4 regions of the Ornithinibacillus jepli genome follow, and region 2 is predicted to be linked to each of the others. Evidence: predicted binding sites of a transcription regulator. Region 2 holds the regulator's gene; each other region holds the start of a gene.
The links. The regulator Rex, encoded in region 2, represses fermentation and respiration genes when NADH is low (regulators of the CRP and FNR family bind a similar motif). The targets are predictions, from matches to a motif close to TTGTGAAATATTTCACAA.
Positions count from the first base shown of each region.

Region 1: a site for Rex is predicted at 1,448-1,465, ahead of AB1K81_RS02645 (cytochrome C oxidase subunit II). Genes of this name have one in related genera too.
Region 3: a site for Rex is predicted at 1,281-1,298, ahead of AB1K81_RS02710 (hydroxymethylglutaryl-CoA synthase). Genes of this name have one in related genera too.
Region 4: a site for Rex is predicted at 1,730-1,747, ahead of qoxA (cytochrome aa3 quinol oxidase subunit II). Genes of this name have one in related genera too.

Region 1 is NZ_JBFEGG010000001.1:501,633-504,834, forward strand. Features, by position in the region: gene AB1K81_RS02640 (multicopper oxidase family protein) at 1-1,203, opposite strand, end outside; gene AB1K81_RS02645 (cytochrome C oxidase subunit II) at 1,531-1,932, shown strand; gene AB1K81_RS02650 (hypothetical protein) at 2,008-2,709, opposite strand; gene AB1K81_RS02655 (ABC transporter ATP-binding protein) at 2,732-3,202, opposite strand, start outside.
Region 2 is NZ_JBFEGG010000004.1:5,023-8,224, forward strand. Features, by position in the region: gene AB1K81_RS14525 (ABC-F family ATP-binding cassette domain-containing protein) at 1-965, opposite strand, end outside; gene AB1K81_RS14530 (redox-sensing transcriptional repressor Rex) at 1,151-1,810, shown strand; gene AB1K81_RS14535 (YdiK family protein) at 1,862-2,062, opposite strand; gene AB1K81_RS14540 (CPBP family intramembrane glutamic endopeptidase) at 2,069-2,782, opposite strand; gene groES (co-chaperone GroES) at 3,034-3,202, shown strand, end outside.
Region 3 is NZ_JBFEGG010000001.1:511,129-514,330, reverse strand. Features, by position in the region: gene AB1K81_RS02710 (hydroxymethylglutaryl-CoA synthase) at 63-1,235, opposite strand; gene AB1K81_RS02705 (hypothetical protein) at 1,363-1,536, opposite strand; gene AB1K81_RS02700 (HesB/YadR/YfhF family protein) at 1,601-1,891, opposite strand; gene AB1K81_RS02695 (VOC family protein) at 2,056-2,457, opposite strand; gene AB1K81_RS02690 (hypothetical protein) at 2,471-3,202, opposite strand, start outside.
Region 4 is NZ_JBFEGG010000001.1:636,627-639,828, forward strand. Features, by position in the region: gene qoxB (cytochrome aa3 quinol oxidase subunit I) at 1-606, opposite strand, end outside; gene qoxA (cytochrome aa3 quinol oxidase subunit II) at 672-1,613, opposite strand; partial or broken gene AB1K81_RS03370 (YjcZ family sporulation protein) at 2,017-2,094, opposite strand; gene AB1K81_RS03375 (DUF2268 domain-containing putative Zn-dependent protease) at 2,307-3,080, opposite strand; gene AB1K81_RS03380 (Hsp20/alpha crystallin family protein) at 3,144-3,202, opposite strand, start outside.

The sequences.
Region 1 (3,202 bases), on a different contig from region 2:
TTCAGTATCATTTAATGTTACGACTTCATCAATGGTACCCATATCCATCGATTTTCCATTAATAGTTAGGGTAGAGCCTACTCCTGCCATTACCATTTCCCTAGTAACGGTTGCACTATCTGGGTTAATCGTTTCAATCTGTGTTAGTTGTTCCGGGATTGGATAAATCTTTGATTCCGTATCTGACACAACAAACTCCATAAATGACACATTATCTTTAGAAATCGTTTTTCCTAATTCAGAAATCGTATCAACAAGTTTTATTACTTCGCCAGGCTCGAATTTTGAAAAATCTACTAATATTTCCGCTCGTTCTGCAGGGCTTAAACTAATCGAGGTCATTTCTACTGGTTTCTCTAAAAAGCCACCATCACTTGCAATTTGAAAAAACTCTTGTCCGTTATTTAACTCCAGTTGATAAGTTCTACCATTAGATCCGTTTAGTAGACGTAAACGAACCATTCCTCTAGGTACTTCCAAATATGGTGAAATAGCCCCATTCACGAAATAAGCATTCCCATATAATCCCATCATCATATCATTCATTTCAGGGTTGTATTGTATATTACCAGTTTCGTCTAATTTTTTATCCTGAATAATTAATGGGAAATCATTAATACCATAATCCTTAGGTATTGCTAAACGATCAGACACTTCATCTTCAATAATAAATAAACCAGTAAGACCTTCATAAACTTGTTTTGCTGTTGCATTCATCATATGAGGATGATACCAGAGTGTTGCTGCCGGTTGTTCAATGGTAAATTCCGGTTCCCAAGTCTCTCCAGGCTTAATTCCAGAATGTGGTCCGCCATCATTCTCCCCATCTACTAAAAGTCCATGCCAATGAAGGGTTGTGGCATCCTCTAAATCATTCTTCATCTTCACTTTTACACGTTCACCTTCGTGTACTTTAATGACAGGTCCTAAAAAGCTCCCGTTATACCCTAATGTTTCTGATTGAATTCCATCTAGAATCTCCGTAGTTCCCTGTTGTGCGGTTAAATGGAATTCAGCTTTATTTGGATCTGGATTTAAGTCTTCTAGGATTGGTGGTATCGGTAAAGGTTTTGACTCTACCAAACTAGATAAATCAGGTGAATCAGAAGAAGATTCATCGTCTTTTACGATGTTCATAATTAACAATATAACAGCAATCACTACTACAAGAATAGATGCTATATAAATATAAGTTTTTTTCATCTCAAAATTCTCCAATCTATTAAAAAAACGAACTCTCTTTATTGTACACGGTAGGAAAACATTTTTCATGAATATAATCCAAATGTTTTTTGACAATATATACTCTCGATTTTTATAGCATACGTGTGAAAACCACCAAACAAAGGAGAGCAATTAGTAAAATGATAATGTTATATCTATGTAGAAAGGGAAATGAATGTTTATCTTGACTTATAATAACCTAGACAAAAATCTTGTCTTCATTTTGTGACAAATGTCACAGCTAAATAATGGTTTATTCCGATAAGATAAATGTGTAAATAGAATTGCTTTTAGGAGGAATATAGGATGAAAAAAGGTTTATTATCAGCATTACTTTTTTCTATCATTTTAGTTTTAGCAGCGTGTGGTGGGGAGGAGTCAGATTCAAAAGAAGCAGATACATCATCTGATACAAGCGAAAGTGAACAAGCTCCTGCACCTGATCCAAATAATGAAGTAAATCTAGTAGCAACAAACTTTGATCTTGGTCAAGATGTATTTACTGTAAAAGCAGGTGAAGAAGTAAAAGTTACGCTTACAAATGAAGAAGGACATCATGGAATTTCAATTGACGAATTCGATATTGAAATCCAGGGTGATGGGGAAGCAACATTTACACCAACGAAACCTGGGGAATATAAAATATATTGTAATATCATGTGTGGTACAGGTCATGCCGAGATGGCTGCAACTTTAGTCGTACAATAATCATAGACGATAAAATTTCAACAAAAAAATAATCCCATTTCACTTACATGTGAATGAGGATTATTTTTTTCCCTATTATGATTTAGGCTCAAAATGAAGTAGTGATAATCCACTAACCCTTAATTTCTGCCCCTCTTTTAATTGAAGTTCAATTTTTGATTCTGGTGAAGTGTTAAGAAATTCGAAAACTTTCGGTGATTCTCCTTCCTCGAAAATATGTAAATCCCCGAAAGCAAAATCCGATGCAGCATACACATAATAATCTCCTGGTTCTATATCTTGCCCAACTTCCCAAATGCCTGCGGAAAGCTCGTTTGAAATTTGTGTCGTTACAGGAGTGAAAAGAACTTCATCTAACCCATCAACATGAACGGTGTGAGTCCCATTTAAGTTTACAGTAACACTACCTACACCAAATGAGTAATCGATTAATTCATCTATTAAAAGTACCCCATCTTCATCGTAGACGAGCACCCGACCAGATTGTGGAAACCCATCCGATGCTGGAACAGAAGTTATCGTATATCTACCTTCTGGTGGCGTGATATCTTCTCCAGTTCCCTTGATAGGACCAATCATCATTTCAGTTGCTTTCGAATTACTACGGTCAATAGATTCGTAAATGGTATCACTATATTCTCCAATAATTTCATCTCTTTCCTTTCCGATGATTTCATTGTTTTCTTGATATCGTAATACCTTTTTCGAGGGTTCGTTACTGCAGCCGATTAAAACGAATAGGCAAGTGATAAACATGAGGAACAGGCTCCGTTTCATTTTATTTCCCTCCTAGTAATCTTTAAAATTCGTGGTAATATTTTTCATAGTATTCAGCCGTTCCTAGTGGTCCAATGCTAAGCTCCTTGTCCTTATATGCAGACAGTCTAACAACCCATTCTTTTTGTTCATCACTGCTCATATCTTTTATAGGGATACAGCAAAGGTGATTCGCAATAAAAAGATGCCCTTCAGGTAATGTATATACTAATTTCTCATATTGCTCTGGAGTTATCTCTAGTTTCAAATATTCATCTGTAGATTCATTTAATGCTTGCTGATGAATGATATCCCCACCTTTTAAATACAAGACACGATCAGCATATAAATCCAGATTGGAAAGCAGATGGGAAGCTACGAATATAAGTTTTCCTTTTTGTTTCATTTGCATTAATCTCTTGGAAATAAGGGAAACATTGGCTACATCCAGTCCGTTCATTACTTCGTCCATCAGCATGATTGGCGTGTCCGCGGCGGCAATCATAGCAAAACA
Region 2 (3,202 bases):
GTAATTTCAAATGTAATCGAAGCGGATGATTCATCGCCTAGTGGTCTATCGATTCGATCCATTTTTTCAAGTTGCTTTCTTCTACTTTGAGCACGTTTAGTTGTAGATGCTCGTACAAGATTTCGTTGGATGAAATCTTCCATTTTCTTTATTTCTGTTTGCTGCTTCTCGAACTCTTTCATTTCCTGTTCAAAATTCAGTGCCTTCTGATGTAGGAAGTCACTATATGATCCATGATATTTCTTTGTTCGATGGCGTGAAATTTCATAAACGATAGAGACCGTTTTATCAAGAAAGTAACGGTCATGGGATACAATTACTACTGCACCTGGATAACCGGTTAAATATTTCTCCAGCCAAGAGAGAGTTTCAATATCTAAATGGTTTGTCGGTTCATCCAGGATTAACAAATTAGGTTTCTTTAATAATAGCTTACCTAATGCAAGACGAGTCTTTTGCCCACCACTTAATTCATTAATTGGCGTTTGGTCATCGAAATCTAGAAAGTTAAGTCCTGCTAATACGGCTTTAATTTCAGATTCATAGCTATACCCACCGTTCGTTTCAAAGTCTTGTTGTAGGCGGTCATATTCGGCTAACAGCTTTTGTGCTTCCGGTGGATCTAGTTGATGCACATCAGCCATTTTTGCTTCCAGTGAACGTAATTTCTTTTCTTGTTGAATTAAGTCTTGAAACACTTCTAGCATTTCATTCCAAATGGTGTTTGTGGATTCTAATCCTGTATGCTGTGATAAATAACCAATCGTTAGATCTTTCGGTTTAATTAATTCACCTGTATCATATGTCATTTCACCAGCCATAATTTTAAGAAGAGTAGATTTTCCCGCTCCATTACGGCCGACGATGGCAATTCTATCTTTATCTTTTATTTCTATTTTTATATTCGCTAATATTTCTTCAGCCCCAAATGATTTGGATAAATCATTTAATTGCATAATTATCATAATGGTCACCTCTAGTAGTTTAAGTTTATCCAAATATAAGCGTTGGGGCAATAATATTGTCAATTTGTGAAATTAATCACGACTTATCAGGAAAAATCTGATAAAATAGAAATCAGTATGAATAGAGAAACAGTTATAATCGTTTTGGATGAGATACATGGATAGATAGTAAGGAGGAAATCAGCTTGGATCAAAACAAAATACCTCAAGCAACTGCAAAAAGACTCCCGTTATATTATCGTTTTTTAAATAACTTACAAATGCAAGGAAAAACACGAGTTTCCTCAAAAGAATTAAGTGATGCGGTTAAAGTAGACTCTGCCACAATCAGAAGAGATTTTTCCTATTTTGGAGCACTTGGTAAGAAGGGTTACGGCTACAATGTGGAGTACTTATTAGGTTTCTTTCGTAAGACGTTAGACCAAGATGAGATTACAGAGGTTGCATTAATTGGGGTTGGTAATTTAGGAACAGCCTTTTTAAACTATAATTTCACCAAAAATAACAGTACGAAAATTATGCTAGCATTTGATACAGACCCGAACAAAGTAGGTAAGGAAATTGGTGGCGTGCCAATTTATCATATTGATGATTTAGAAGAAAAGTTAGGTAATGTAAGAGTTGCGATTTTAACGATACCAGCTCAAGAAGCGGATCGTGTAACAGAGCGATTAATCAATAAAGGAATTAAAGCTATTTTAAACTTTACGCCTGCTCGTATTTCGGTGCCAGATGATGTTCGTGTGCATCATATTGATTTAGCAATCGAATTACAGGCATTAGTTTATTTCTTAAAGCATTATCCTTTAGAGAAAGTAGAGAACGTGGAAGAAGAGGCACGATAAGCTTCTTCTTTTTTTGTATAGAAAAAGCTCCTATTATAGGAGCTTCCTTCGTTATTTTTTCTTTAACTTTTTCAATTTATTATGTAATCGCATATACCGAATTCCTGCCCCGAAATCTAATGTGGCAATTAGGGCAAGTAGTATCGTCATGAAATTCCAAATTGTATCTTCTGCAAAGGTAATAGCGACATATATAAATAAGGCACCCATAGCAAAATAGATAAATGCCATGGTTCTTGCGGTAATTCTCATAAATTTTTAACCTCCGATTAGAATCATTTGTACCTGATTCCATTGCTGTTCGATTTTTTCGATTTGCTCCGGTGTAAGTGAATATTGGGCGATAACGGAAATAGAATTCAACGTCATATGAACAATAATCGGAACAATGATTTTTTTCGTCTTCACATAAAGAAAAGCAAATACAAATCCCATTGATGCATATATTAAGATATGTTCTGGTTCACCGTGAATAATCCCGAAAATAAACGCAGAAAGTAACGCAGCGATAAAGAAGTTTGTACGTTTATATAATGAAGCAAATATAATTTTCCGGAAAATAACCTCTTCTAAAATGGGTGCAATGACAGCTGGAATTATCGCGAATAGTGGAATCGTGCGAGTAATCTCCATGATCATCTGCGTATTTTCAGATCCAGCTTTAATCCCGAAGATGTTAATCTCCACCATGGTCGCAATTGCTTGTGCGAAATAAGCCATGAAGACCCCTAAGATAGACCAGCCCACAACATTACTCGTTAACCAGTTACTTCTAGTTTGGGACAATTCCATATCAGGTTTCATTAATATTAAAACAATAATTAAACCGATTGTAAAACTAATAATGGAATAATAAATGGATGCTTCTACTTGATGATTAGGAAATATGTGAACAAGAATCGGTACAAAAATTGCACCAGAAAGTTGCATCGCTATATAAGTAAGAATTACCCACCAGTATCGATTAGGCAATGAATTCAACTCCTTAAAGTCTACATAGTTTACCGTAAATAGGCTAAAAACGATTCCTGTGTATTTTATCATATTCAGGCAATGTATAATAATAGAATCAACTTGGACAAGAAAAATTAAAAATTTAGTAACTCTATACTTGCAAAACAAAACAAAATTATTTATTATATTAATTGGAATTAGCACTCAAATAAAGAGAGTGCTAACAAATCATTAAAATAAATCAAAAAGGAATTAAGGAGGTTATCTTCATGATTAAACCACTAGGAGATCGTGTTGTTATCGAGCTTGTTGAGCAAGAAGAAAAGACTGCAAGCGGAATCGTACTTCCAGACTCTGCAAAGGAAAAACCACAAGAAGGTCGCGTAGTTGCAGTAGGTTCTGGCCGTGTAACTGACAGTGGAGAAAGAATTGCACTTG
Region 3 (3,202 bases), on a different contig from region 2:
ATCATACGATTTTAACTATATTAAAAGAACCCTGGTGGTATTTCCCCAGAGTTCTTCTTAACCTACCGTTTTTTATTCACATATTGCCTTTTATTATCCATAATTCCACTTAACACAATACTAGCTGGATCGCGATTAATATCTAATTCGATATCAGTTCCATCCGTTGGTAATGTTTCTTCAAAAATTTTCTCATATTCTTCAATTGAAACTTCTTTTCTTGCATTGAATAAACTTCTATGGCCATCAATGTTTAAGTATTGTTTAAAATTAGGTTGAAGCGTACCAGAGAAAAATTCCCCAACTGCTCCTGAACCATAGCTAAACATACCAATTCGATTACCCTCTTGTAGATCATCTTTATTTTCAAGTAAAGAGAGCAAGCTTAAGTATAATGATCCAGTATAAATATTTCCGACATTGCGATTATAAAGTGTACTTACTTGATAATTTTCTAATAAGCGTTCTTGAACATCTTCGGTTGCTTCATCTAACACGGTACGTAGCGCTTTTAGCCCCATCTTTGTATATGGAAGGTGATAACAGATTGCTTCCATATCCTTTAATTCTAGACCCGATTTTGCTTTAAATGCTTCCCAAACTTTATTAAAAAATAGAATATATTGTTCATTGGAAAACTTACCATCTACAAACGCCTTGTCCGAATAAATCGGTCGCCAAAAATCCATAATATCGTTGGTTAAGTATACGTTTGGGTTTTCTAGCACCATAATTTTAGGATTAGCACTAATTACCATCGCAACAGCTCCGGCACCTTGTGTAGACTCACCAGGAGTATTTAATCCATATCTAGCAATATCCGTACCTAATACTAATACTTTACTATCTGGATTTAATGCAATATGCCCCTTCGCCATTTGAATTCCAGCTGTTGCTCCGTAGCAAGCTTGTTTAACTTCTATCGCACGTGCATGAGGATTTAATCCTAATAACTGATGCACATATACTGCACCAGATTTTGAATGGTCAATTCCAGACTCTGAACCAAAAATAACAAAATCAATCTTTTCTCTATCTTCATCATCGATAATTTCTAAAGCAGCATTTGCAGCTAGTGTGACAGAATCCTGTGTAATTGGAGCAACTGCCATTTGGCTTTGACCAATCCCGATCGTAAATTTTGCGGGCTCTATATTCCGTGCCTCAGCTAATTTCTCCATATCTACATATATATGTGGTGTATAAAATCCGATTTTATCTATCCCAATTTTCATGTTCTATCTCCTTTAAAACCTTTTCTCACTCCTTATTATATCTGTTTGTGAATTATCACACAAATAAAACTTCTCTATATGTATAAATGGAGCTTGTTCTAATAGCCCGAACAAGCTCCATTTATAATTATCCATTATCTCTTTTACGTTTATTCTTTTTACCATTCACATTTAAAAATTCCGTGTCACTCGCAATTTCCACATCATGTTTTCCATTTCGTTCTGGTTCTGTATTATATTTAATTCCATGATTCTTCTGTCTTCCGGTATCTCGATTCTTATTTTTATTCTCTTCTGACATCATAATCCTCCTCATAACGTAATCAAGGATTATTATGTCCATGAAAGAATATCTTATTTCTTAGTTATTTTTTGGTGAACATATACTCCACTTCGTCTTCACCCATATCTACTTTCATATCAAATTCATCTAAAAACCAAGCATCTTTCTCACCGAAATAAAAGGTAATTCCATCCACTTCCTGTTTAACAGCAACTTCACCCTCTAAACCTACAGAAATTCCTAAAAAATAATTCGGATGTTCCGTTTTAATCCCACCATAGATCTTTAAAAAAAAGTGCACATAATCTCCTTGCTCCAATCCCATTTCATCTATATACCATTTCGCTGCGTCTTCTGTTATTTGTAACCCCATTGGTACACCCCACTCAACTTTTTTCTTATATATTCTATTCTACTATAGCTTAACTCAAAAGAAGGACTATATGACTTGAATGATTTGAAAAAAACATGACAAATTTGCTAGCATCACAAAAATAAGACCAACTCTTTCATGAGCGGTCTTATTATTTATATTCATTATTTCTTAAAGCTTGGACTTAATTCACTCCATACATCGAATAGATTATCATCAAGATCATAAAACACAAAGTTATATCCTGGGTGTCCACGGTCTTCTATTTCGCCAACTTTTACTTCCATTGCTCTTAAGAATGAGTGGAATTCTTTTAATTGTTCTAACCCATCTACTTCAAAGGTTAATGCAAAATGCTCTTTTTTATTTATATCTTGGAAGCTTATTCTCTCTCCAGCTATGGACTTTACAAGAAAAAAGCTTTGGTTAGCAAAATCTAAAATAGCTTTATCCTCATCACGGTAATTTTCCTTTGCACCTAGGACCGTTTGATACCAGTCAGATGCTATTTTCGGATTCTTTACCGGAATATACGTCGTACCTACTCTTTTAATAAAATTACTCATCTTTATTCTCCCCCTAATATATCCACTTCTCTGAATAGTACCCTTTCATCAAGTGAAGCATTTTTTCTAATAAAACTAATCCTTCCACTTCGGCTGCCTTAGCCTTTCTTAATAATTCAATAGCAGTTTGTTTATGTACTATTGGCTTTCCACCGTCAGGAAATGGAAATAATGAACTTAATTCATGAAAAGCTTCAGCGGATATTAAGTAGTGTTTACATGCTTTTTTTGCTAGTTCTCGAACATTGCGTTCAACTACATTTCCCCCGTCCCATTTAGTACTTAACTCTTCTAGAAACTTCACTGCAAATTGTCTTGCATCAGCGATTACATCTAGATTATAAGCATTCCCCAATGGATCGACGTTACCTCTTTCAAATACTTGTATCCAAGCATCAAAACCTTCTAATCCCATTACAAAATTCTCATTAAATATATGATTCCATTCTCTACCTCGGGCATGATCTACAATCATTTCTAATGCCATCCGGAGCATCTCATATTTAGAGTGTGCTAACTTTTCACTAATTGTTGTAATAAATAAAAACCCTTTTCTCTCTGTAAAATCCTCATATGCTATCGTTCCATCTTTGGAAGGATCTTTAGCGTAAAATTCTTGTTTCTCATCATCATAACCATAAATTAAACCAAATTCCGTTGTAAATAAATCATATGAGATTGCAGGTAGCCCCTTATCAATTGAATCTTGGATTAAACTGAATGTTTGTGCTAGCTTCTCTGGTGG
Region 4 (3,202 bases), on a different contig from region 2:
TATACCTGTCATTAATGTACCGATACCGGAAATCTGTAAGGACCACATGTAGTAGTTAACCCCAACTGATTCACTATAATCAGTACCTGCAAGTGGAAAGTAATTCGTCCATCCTGCATCAGGAGATCCGCCAATAACAAATGAAATATTAAAGAGCATTGCTCCAGCAAAATATAACCAAAAACTAATCGCATTTAATCTTGGAAAAGCTACATCACGAGCTCCGATTTGTAATGGTACAACAAAGTTCATTAACCCAATTACAAATGCCATTGCCATGAAGAAAATCATGACAACCCCGTGTGTCGTAAATACTTCATTATAGTGCTGTGCATCTAAAAATGAATTATCTGGAACAGCAGTTTGCAAGCGCATCATAATCGCGTCTGCTCCACCTCGGAATAGCATTAGTAGTGCAGAGATTAAATACATCATTCCGATTCGTTTATGGTCAACAGTTGTTAACCATTCACGCCATAGATATCCCCATTTTTTAAAGTACGTAATACCAACAACAATGGCTATTAGTGTAAGTCCGATAGCGATCATTGAAGCGTAAATTAATGGACTTGGATGGGGGACGGCAAATCGTTCAAAAAATTCCATTATGTTAACCCCTTTCGAGTATTTCCATTTGATTACTTTTAATAGTATTGAAAGTTAATATTTTCTTAATGGTTTGAGTGGTCCTCGTGACTGTCAACATCTTGTTGATTATTATGTTCATGACTCTCATGATTTTCATGTTCCATATCATCACTTGAATCTCCATGGTGATGCCCTGCGTGTTCCCCTTCAGGAGCTGGATTAAACTCTAAATGTGTACCTGTAAATGTCATTTGACCAAGGTGCCCAGGCTCTAATAATTGCTCGAACTTTTCTTCTGTTAAAGCTTCAGCGGTAGAATGAATTTCTTCGACCCATTTATCAAATTCATCTGGTGATAAAGCTGTTGCTGTAAATGTATTTTTTGCAAATCCTTTACCACTAAAGTTAGCATTACGACCTGGATAATCACCTGGTACGTCAGCTACTATATTTATTTTCGTTACCATATCAGCCATTGCATATTTTTGTCCTGCAAGTTGTGGTATCCAAAAGCTTGTGATTGGTCCGTATGAGTATAATCGAAATTCTACAGGTCGGTCAGTAGGTAAAATGACATAGTTTAATGTTTCAATTTCTTGCTCAGGATAGCTGAAATGCCATTTCCAATTAGATGAAGCAGCATATATAACCATCGGCTCTTGATCTTCATAACCTTTAGGAACACTTTCTACTTCATAGGTTGATTTAACCGATACTATTGAAAGAAAAATAACGATTAACACAGGAATTCCAATAATGAGCCCCTCTACAATCGGATTACCTTCAATATGTGGAGGTTCATAATCCTCTGATTGTTTACTTGCTCGATATTTAAAAATCATAATGATTAACAATGTAATAACGACAATGACAATGACTGCCATGGTAAATATCGATAACCATATGACGTTTGCTGTCGTTTCGGCTTGTGGACCTTTTGGGTTTAGTACCAATAATGGTTCACAGCCAGCAAGTATTGTCGTGACTAATATTGCAAATGAAATAAACGCCAATTTGAGTTTCATTTTCTTGCTCCTTTCACCTTAACTAGGTTACTGTTCATAAATTGGACAAATTTGTGTGTTTGTTCACAAAGTACCGCTACCATATCTTATTACGATGTGAGAAATATTACAATGGATTGAGATAGGCTTCACAAAATGTTCAAGAAGATTTGTCTTTTTCGTGGAAATAGGAAAAAGTTGGATTTTATCTGTGGGGAATAGTGGATAAAAGGTTTCTTAGATGGAAATAAAAAAGTACCCCTAATAATTTATAGGGATACTTTTATACACTGTATTATAATTATGGCCCACCTCTTGGCCAATAACTTAGAAGAAATATAGTCTTTCGTAATTCCACCTAATATTAACTACCTAGGACGGGGAGTAGTCCCCGTCTTATCGTAGTTTATAGGTAATTCCTATATTATAGCCAAGCAGCACCTACGATGATTAGAAGGATAAATAACACGACAATCAATGCAAATCCATTGCCATATCCTCCGCCGTAGCCGTAACCGCCGCCATAACCGCAGCCGCCGTATCCGAATGACATTCTACATCCCTCCTAACGTACTTTTTCAGGTTAATCTGAGGTAATTATCCTCAGGCCAAAAACACTTTTACTTAGTGTTTGTTAATACTATATGAAAGCTCATTCTTTTTGACTGGGATAGATACCTAGATTTTAGGTAATCTGTATATTTGCCTAGCTGGTTAGATAACTATTTTTTCAGCGGGAATCTTGATTAAATCTTTAGTACGTATGCCTGTTTTCTTTACGTATTGTTTTACTAAGTAATACCCAACACAATAGCCGGCCATTTCTGGGTAAAAGCTATTACCATATAATAGATTAGTTGATTTTCTAGAAGTCTTAGATAAATCTTTATTTGGAAAGATTAAATCATTCCATATTTCTTTCAGTTCAGATTCTGAATAATAGGATGTCCATGGTGCAAGAGGTTTGGCCCCAAACCTTTCAAGTACCGCATTTTCCGCTATACCTTCCAAAATCACTACATCCAATAATGAATAATTTCTTTCCTTTTTAGGATCTTGGTAGAGTCTACAAATATGATTATACTCATGGGTAAAGAGCGCTTTTAGTTCTTCTTCTGTCGTTTCATCCGATATAAATAAAAACAATTTATCATGAAATGCAAGTCCGGTTCTTCCTTTATAATGCTCTTTTATTTTCCAGTTGTAAGAATTGGAGGGGAATATAAAAATAGGAACGTTTTTTCCAGACCATTCCTTTTGCAAGTATTGTTCCTCTTTTTTAATAATTTGCCATACGTTTTTATTTTTAAGCGTATTGATGAGATTTTCACCATTTTTTTCTGGTTTTTGATACATTCCATTTTTAATTAGTATGCTAGCAATCTCTCTATAATCTTCAAGATTAAACATTTCAGCGAGTTTTTGGAATATTTTTTCCGGCTTATCATATGACTTTTCCAGCCATTTATCTGTTTGGATTACGGTCAAACTTTTCACCTCTCCCTGTGAAAAAGAAAAGGATTCGGCAATGCTGGTGCCGAATCCACATAATTAGGAATCTTCTATTTCAATGTAATCAACTTCAGGTTTTGGCACTGTTATTGTTAAAA